Linked DNA regions of Sediminitomix flava. The protein of the gene in region 1 binds, or shares a complex with, the protein of each later gene. Links are inferred from orthologs where the notes say so. Each region holds a gene or a part of one and is shown in the gene's direction. Other genes may lie near its edges.

The links. The genes of interacting proteins can lie anywhere in the genome.
Region 2: the proteins of mnmG (region 1) and mnmE are in contact, whole or in part, in a solved structure (PDB 9HIP), measured with the Escherichia coli proteins. The link is inferred for Sediminitomix flava from one-to-one orthologs.

What each region holds. Positions count from the first base shown.
Region 1 is NZ_QGDO01000009.1:55,946-60,879, reverse strand. Bases 1,122-4,003 are described here. They hold mnmG (tRNA uridine-5-carboxymethylaminomethyl(34) synthesis enzyme MnmG), read left to right. Parts: upstream 1,122-1,566; coding sequence 1,567-3,441; downstream 3,442-4,003. Other genes in these bases: BC781_RS22865 (Ig-like domain-containing domain), read left to right, coding at 3,531-4,003; BC781_RS22875 (phosphoribosyltransferase family protein), read left to right, coding at 1,122-1,260. Also shown: rnr (ribonuclease R), read left to right, coding at 1-757; more of BC781_RS22875, read left to right, coding at 754-1,121; more of BC781_RS22865, read left to right, coding at 4,004-4,934. UniProt on the Escherichia coli protein: NAD-binding protein involved in the addition of a carboxymethylaminomethyl (cmnm) group at the wobble position (U34) of certain tRNAs, forming tRNA-cmnm(5)s(2)U34.
Region 2 is NZ_QGDO01000003.1:757,818-761,361, reverse strand. Bases 86-2,891 are described here. They hold mnmE (tRNA uridine-5-carboxymethylaminomethyl(34) synthesis GTPase MnmE), read left to right. Parts: upstream 86-697; coding sequence 698-2,086; downstream 2,087-2,891. Other genes in these bases: BC781_RS14680 (hypothetical protein), read left to right, coding at 2,730-2,891; BC781_RS14685 (helix-turn-helix domain-containing protein), read left to right, coding at 2,343-2,717; BC781_RS14695 (aminoacyl-histidine dipeptidase), read right to left, coding at 86-435. Also shown: more of BC781_RS14695, read right to left, coding at 1-85; more of BC781_RS14680, read left to right, coding at 2,892-3,544. UniProt on the Escherichia coli protein: Exhibits a very high intrinsic GTPase hydrolysis rate. Involved in the addition of a carboxymethylaminomethyl (cmnm) group at the wobble position (U34) of certain tRNAs, forming tRNA-cmnm(5)s(2)U34.

The sequences.
Region 1 (4,934 bases):
GCGTGTGGCTGAATATGTCTTCCGTAAGAAGGAAAATAACAAGCCTGTCACTATGGTTTATCGTACTCACGAACCGCCAGATCCAGATAAGGTAACAGCATTTGCAAGCTTTGCGAAACGATTTGGTTATGACATTGACACTGACGGTAACAAGTTAGCTTCTACGCTAAATCATTTGGCTTCTACAGTTGAAGGTAGACCAGAGCAAAATATTATCGAGAGTCAAGCTATTCGTGTGATGAGTAAAGCAAAATACTCAACCACTCCAGAAGGACACTATGGTTTAGGCTTTGCGCATTATAGTCACTTCACTTCACCAATTCGTCGTTACCCAGATATGATGGCTCACCGTCTCCTCCAACATTATTTGGATAAAGGAAAATCGGCTAACGCAGAAGACTTCGATGATAAGTGTCTTCATTCTTCTCAAAGAGAAAAAGTAGCAGCCGATGCAGAAAGAGCATCCATCAAATACAAGCAAGTAGAATTCATGTCGGAGTTCCTTGGCGAAGAAATGGAAGGTGTAGTATCGGGCATTACAGAGTGGGGAATGTATGTAGAATTGAAAGAAACTCGATGTGAAGGTATGATTCGTTTGACTTCTATTGAGGATGATATGTACATTTATGATGACGAAACCAAAGAGGTTGTAGGACAAAGATACCACAACAGATACCGAATAGGGGATGAGGTTAAAGTCTTGGTGAAAACCACAAATATTGAAAAAAGAACAATCGATTTTGAATTGCTATCATGACAGAATCAAATATCATATTATCACATGAACAGGTAATGCGTAAAATCCGCCGTATTGCCTTTGAAATCTATGAGCAGAACTTCGAGGAGAAAGAAGTTATTTTTGCAGGCATTGTAGGTGGTGGATACGAATTGGCAAAGCTTTTACAAAAAGAGTTTAGTGCTATTTCACCTCTGAATAATTCACTGTTGAAAGTTACGCTTGATAAAAAAGCCATCACGCAAACCTTCATTGAGCTTGACCAACCATTAGAAGAGCTTAACGATAAAGTGATCATCATTGTAGATGATGTACTGAATACAGGAAAAACGCTTGTACATAGCTTGAAACCTTTCTTGAATATTTCAGTGAACAAATTGCAGATTGCAGTTCTTGTTGACAGAAATCACAGATCATTCCCTGTATCGGCAGACTATACAGGCTACGAATTATCAACAACAATTCAAGAACATATCGAGGTTATTTTGGAAGATACCAATGATATCAGTGTTACTCTTTTCTAAACAAAAGAGTACTCTCTATACAGAAAGCTTGGGATTTATCTCAAGCTTTTTTTTGTTCCACAGCTATCTTATTCTTTTTCAAGCCCTATTAATATTTCTTTTCTTTTCAGAGTAACATTCAAGACAACTTTACTGTTATATTTGTATCTAAATTTTAGTAATGCCTTAAAAAACAACTATTTCTTAACCGATATATCCATTTTGAGGTATTTTGACATTGATGTTCCACGTGGAACATTTTACAAAATATAGCTATCATGTTCCACGTGGAACATGAAGTGAGAGGAAATACTAAGAGGAAAAATAATGTATCCAGAATACGATATTATTGTAGTAGGTGGTGGACATGCTGGATGTGAAGCCGCAAACGCAGCAGGAAAGATGGGCGCAAAAGTTTTGCTCATCACAATGAACATGGACACTATTGCTCAAATGAGCTGTAACCCCGCAATTGGTGGAGTTGCTAAAGGTCAAATTGTAAGAGAGATTGATGCACTTGGTGGGATGTCAGGAATCATTTCTGATAAATCCATGATTCAATTCCGTATGCTGAATAGATCTAAAGGACCTGCAATGTGGAGTCCTAGATCTCAAAATGATCGTATGTTGTTCGCTAAAGAATGGCGAATGGCTTTGGAAAATAATCCGAATGTCGACTTCTGGCAAGAAATGGCTAAAGAACTTGTCGTAGAAGATGGTCGAGTAGTAGGTGTAAAAACTGGACTAGGAATCGAATTCAAAGCAAAAGCAGTAGTGCTTACCAACGGTACTTTCTTAAATGGCTTGATCCATATTGGGGAAAAACAATTCGGAGGTGGACGTGCTGCAGAACGTGCTGCTACTGGTATTACTGAACAATTGGTAGAGCTAGGCTTTGAAGCTGGACGTATGAAAACAGGTACTCCTCCAAGAGTTGATGGTCGTTCTCTGAACTGGGAAGCGATGGAAGAGCAAAAAGGAGATGATGCTACAAGCAAGTTTTCATACAGCGATCAAACAGAAATCCTTCCTTTAGAGAAGCAAAGAAGCTGTCATATTACCTACACAAATCCTGAAGTTCATGACATTTTGAAAACAGGTTTTGAGCGTTCGCCAATGTTCGCAGGACGTATCAAAGGTTTAGGACCTCGCTATTGTCCATCAATTGAAGATAAAATTAACCGCTTTGCGGAACGAAATAGACATCAAATTTTCGTTGAACCAGAAGGCTGGAACACCTGTGAAATCTATGTAAATGGTTTCTCAACTTCTCTACCAGAAGACGTTCAATACAAAGCATTGAGAACTATTCCTGGTTTCGAGAACGCAAAAATGTTCCGTCCTGGTTATGCTATCGAATATGATTTCTTCCCTCCAACGCAGTTGAAACTAACTTTGGAGACTCAACTTGTAGAAAACTTGTACTTTGCTGGACAGATCAATGGTACTACAGGTTATGAGGAAGCAGCTTCTCAAGGTTTGATGGCTGGTATTAATGCTGTAAATAAAATCAGAGAAGAAGAACCATTCATTCTAAAACGTTCTGAAGCTTATATTGGAGTTCTTATCGATGACCTTATCAACAAAGGTACAGATGAGCCTTACCGTATGTTTACTTCAAGAGCTGAATACAGAATTCTTCTTCGTCAAGACAATGCAGATTATCGTTTGACTCCACTAGGACATAAAGTAGGATTGGCAAGTGATGAGGCTTATGAAAAAGTTCAAAAGAAATATAAAGAAATCGAAGAACTTACTGCACTGATCAAAGACACTTCAGTAAAGACTAAAGAGGCAAACCCGGCATTAGAAAAACATGGACTTGATCTTTTAGCTCAAGGGATGAAAGCTGAACAAATCTTGAAACGTCCGAATGTCTCAATGGAGATTTTGGGAGACTGTTCTGAGCCAATTCGTGAGCGAATCACAGGTCTCGATACTTTAGTAAAAGAGGAGACTGAGATCTTGGTGAAGTATGAAACGTATATTGAAAAAGAAGAAAAACTAGCTGAGAAGCTGACTTCTTTAGAAAACTATAAGATACCTGAAGGTTTCGATTTCCATTCTCTAAAAGCTCTTTCGGCTGAATCAAGAGAAAAGATGAATAGAATGAAACCAATGACACTTGGTCAAGCATCAAGAATTAGTGGTGTAAGTCCTGCCGATGTTTCTATTTTGATGGTACATCTAGAAAATCGTTAAAAAAGAATATATTCCATTTCAAGGCATATTAGAGTAATAGTTTTTCTCTGATATGCCTTATTTTTATGGCTATAACTAGAACATTACAAATGAAGAATATTTTTATTCGTGCTATATACTTAGCCGTATTTGTGTTTTTTTTCTATTCCTGTGCAACTGTAGTTTCACCTGGTGGTGGTCCTAAAGATGAAGATCCTCCAAATCTTGTTGCTTCAGTTCCTTTAAATAATGGGGTGAATTTTCAGGAAGACAAACTTACTTTCATATTTGATGAAGCTATAAAAGTCGATAAGATCACAAAACAGCTTCAGATCAATCCTTACAAAGACAGACGTATTTACAGATACAAGACTCGAAATAATAAACTGATTTTAGAGTTTAATGAACCTTTAGAGGACAGTACAACTTTTAATTTCAATTTCAGAAATGCAGTCATTGACGTAACTGAAGGTAATCCGAGTGAAAATGCAATTGTGGCATTTAGTACGGGACCAGAACTGGATACAATTCAGATTAGTGGTACAGTTCTAAATTTAATGGATAATAAGCCTTTAGAAAATGCAGTTATAAGTTTGTATGATGCAAAAGTTGATACCGCTGTCATAGATAGTGTAGCTCCTTATTATTATGCGAATACCGATGAAGACGGACGTTTTTCTATTTCAAATATAAAATCGGGAGAGTATAGAGCTTACGGTTTATACGAAGGAAAAGACGGTGGAAATTTGAAATATGACCAAAGAGAGGAGAAAATTCAATTTTTCAACAAAACCTTCGACATCAATAAAGACTCTGCAAATGTTGTATTCAAGCTAATTGAATATGATAATGACACTATCATTTATGAAAGAGTCAAGAAAGAAAAAGGAAAAACATTCCTAGATTTTAATAAAGGTCTTATTGAATATGGAATTGAAATTCTAGATGAAAACTATAAAGACAGCCTTTTCCATAAATTAACTGCCGAAGGTGAACTTCAACTTTTCTACACAGGTCAAGATGATATGCCTGAAGATTCTCTAGACATAAAGCTTTTCGCTGTAGATTCTTTACTCCAAAAATTAGACACAACAGCTAAATTATTCTTGACTTCTGATATCAAAGAAAAAAGAGTTGCTGAAGAAAAGAAAAATAGTGGTATTGGTGGACTCTTTAGAGGTAAAGAAGATGAAACCGAAAAAAGAGGACCTACTTTCAAGTTTACACAGCGTGAACCATTACAAAACGATCTTCGTCCTACAGAAAAATTTGATCTTGTTTTAGACTTTGAAAAACCTGTATTGAATTACACAGCTGACAGTGTTTGGGCAATTTATGGTGAAGACACTTTGGTATTGGATAAAGCTCCAGAAGTAAACTTCAATTTTTCTCAATATACTTACTCAGGTTTTGTCGCGGATTCTGCTTTTGCATTGGTCTTCAATCCGGGAGCATTTATTTCTGTTTTCGGAGATAGTAGTGAGACAGAGACAATCAAATTTTCTATCAAAGAT
Region 2 (3,544 bases), on another replicon or contig:
ATCAATCGTGAAAAGGCACTCCACTGGTCCATGCTCAATATCTTTAGCTTTAAGAACAGCCATCATCGCAGCAACTCCCATTCCGTTATCCGCTCCTAAAGTTGTTCCATTTGCTTTCACCCAACCACCATCAATATACGATTCGATACCTTGCGAATTGAAATCAAAATTTGTGGCAGCATTTTTTTGGTGTACCATATCCAAATGGGCTTGTAAAACCACTGGAGTACGATCTTCCATTCCTGCAGTTGCTGGTTTTCTGATGATTACGTTCCCGATTTTGTCAACAATTGTTTCCAATCCGAGGTCTTCACCAAACTTCTTTGTGAACTCAATGACTCTCTCCTCTTTTTTAGAAGGTCTTGGTACTGCATTCAACTGTTCGAAACACTCCCAAACATTACTTGGAGCCAAGTTGATTACTTCTTGATTCATTGTGTTTTATGTTTAATAACTGGGTAAAAAAAATATCTATACGTGGATATTCGCAATCAAAAACAGTATTTCACCATTATTGATTACATTCAAATTTCTTAAAATATTCAATAAAATGTTTCCTTTTAAGCTTTTTTGTGGTCGAAAGAAAACAATAAAAATACCTTTTCAAATGATTCGTGCCACTCAAAGAGCTTGCATATTTTATTTTCTGTATCTTTGTAACAAAATTTAGAATAGAAAAAGAAGGATAAGTATAAAAATGAATCCGGCAGCATTAGCAAATAATCAGGATACAGTGATTGCACTGTCAACTCCTCCCGGTAAAGGAGCGATACATGTGATAAGAGTTTCGGGAGAAGATGCTATCCGTGTTACAAATAAAGTATTCAAGGGTAAAGACCTTGAAGCCCAAAAAGGACATACAGCCCACTTTGGAACAATCAGGGATAAAGATGGAGCCATAGTGGATGAAGTATTGGTTACCTTATTTAAAGGACCTCATTCATACACTGGTGAAAATACCGTTGAAATTTCTTGTCACGGTTCCGATTATATTGTTCAACGCATTATTAAAGTTTTTAGCGAAGAAGGTATCCGTTATGCGAAAGCTGGAGAATTCACAAAACGTGCATTCTTAAACGGTAAATTTGACCTTGCTCAAGCGGAAGCCGTAGCCGATTTGATCGCTTCAGATTCTCAAGCGTCACACTCTGCAGCTATGAACCAGATGCGTGGAGGTTTTTCTCATGAAATCAAAGAACTCCGAGAAAAGTTAATTCACTTTGCATCTATGATTGAGCTTGAACTCGATTTTAGTGAAGAAGATGTTGAGTTTGCGGATCGTACTGATCTGAAAAACTTGATTTATGCACTTCAAAGACTAATTAGAAGACTTACAGAGTCTTTTGCTCTCGGAAATGTCATCAAAAACGGTGTACCAACAGTAATTGCAGGTAAACCAAATGCAGGTAAATCGACCTTGTTGAATGCTCTTCTAAACGAGGAAAAAGCAATTGTATCTGATATTGCAGGTACTACTCGTGACTTTATTGAAGATGAAATCATCATTGGCGGAATCAGTTTTAGATTTATTGATACTGCAGGGCTTCGCCAAACAGAAGATAAAGTTGAAGCAATTGGAGTTGAGCGTTCTTATCAAAAAATGAAAGAAGCTTCTCTCATTTTCTACCTATTTGACTCCAAGACAGCAAATTACGAGGAAGTAAAAGAGGAAGTACTTCATTTAGAAGAATTAGGCACACCATATATTCTGATTGCCAACAAAATAGACCTTATTGAAGGAGGTAAACTCCCTACCGAATTCGATGAATTCAAAGAAGAATTAATTACGATTTCTGCAGAACAAAAAGATATTGATGCCTTAAGAGAAAGAGCCTTACATTTAGTAAAAGCAGATGATTTCCGAACAGGTAACACTGTGGTTACAAATGCTCGTCACTTTGAAAGTTTGAGTGAAACAGATAAAGCCTTAGAGGAAGTTCTTAACGGATTAGACTTAGGTATTTCTGGTGATTTATTGGCTTTAGATATCCGTACAGCCCTTCATCATTTGGGTGAAATTACTGGAGAAGTAACTACTGATGATCTGCTTGAGAATATCTTTTCAAAATTTTGTATCGGCAAGTAAGCCATCAAATCATAAGTATTCAAACTTTAAAAATCCCTTTATACGAGCTGTATAAAGGGATTTTTTATTACCACACATTTTCATTTACAAAAATTTCAAACTATATTTTGATCGTTTTCTGTCCCTCTGAAGAATATTATCTATCAAGGGACAATAATTTATTGAACACTTATGGACAATATTAGTCAGCATAAAACACTATTGTCCCTAGGTGGTCGTGAATCTTTTGAACAACATTGGACAAGCTTATACGCCTATGAGTTCTAATATGGAGATAAAGAAGCGATGTATCTACTGCCATAATGAGTTTATAGCAAAAACTACTTTTACAAAATATTGCAGTCATCGCTGTAACCAAAAACACTATAAACTCAGGAAGAAAGAAGCACAGCTACAAAATGAAATAGAAACAAAACCAAAAGAGTTTGCTAATGAAGAAATCCGAAAAGCTCAGATGACTTCTGGAGTTATAAAAGAAGAATTCATGAATGTGAAAGAAGCTTGTAGATTTTTAAGAATCAGTAAAGGAACCTTGTACAATCTTATCAAAAAAGGAATTGTCAAAAAGCATAAACTTAACGCTCGCTCTATTTTTAAACGAAGTGAATTAGAAGCCATTTTTAACGATTAACTGATATCTAATATGAATCGAAAATCCATGACTAGCAAAGAGACCGAACTGAAAGAACAGTTTGAAAAAGCTAAAGCACAAGAACTAGATGCTATCTTTAACAGATTTGAAGAGTACTATGAAAGCAATCCTTTTCTCAGTGAAGAGAAAATTGCTAGCTCTTTTCTATCAGATAAAGTATACCCAATGCTTCAAAGCATGAGAGAAAATGTTACCTCATCAACTTCTCATAAAAATATGCTGTTAGAGGAAGTCTTCGAGAAATATTCTGTTTACCTACGTGAAGCTAATCCTGAGTTTAAATACAGCTATCTCTGTATGCAGAGTATTCCTAAGCTTCAAGAGAAGCACCAAAAACAACTGGCTAAGTTTGATACACTTCCTGCCAACTATGCTTTCAATACTCAGTGGATTGAGGAAACCGACTCTAATAAATGGATTTCACTTATTGCAAAGTTTGAAGCATTAGACAAAGTTATGGATGGGCAGTATAACCTGTTCTCACAAGATGAAAATATAGAAGAAATTCAACTTAGCTGTGCAACAGAAGCTATTGCTCAAGCTGAAACAGACTTTGAACGTATGCCACAAAAGGCAAAAGTCATGTTCTTCCACTTTTGTTATGAATTCTATAAAGCAACTGAAATCACAGACAATCGATCTGTTGAGGCTAGATTTATTTCTATTTCATTAAATAAGAAGCCTAATCCAAAGCTTGGATATAGCAAAGATATCTACAAAGACCTTGAAAAATGCATTGATACTTTCGATCTGACTAAAATCAAATATACAGAGTACATAAATAGTTTTATTCTCCCTTATGCCGA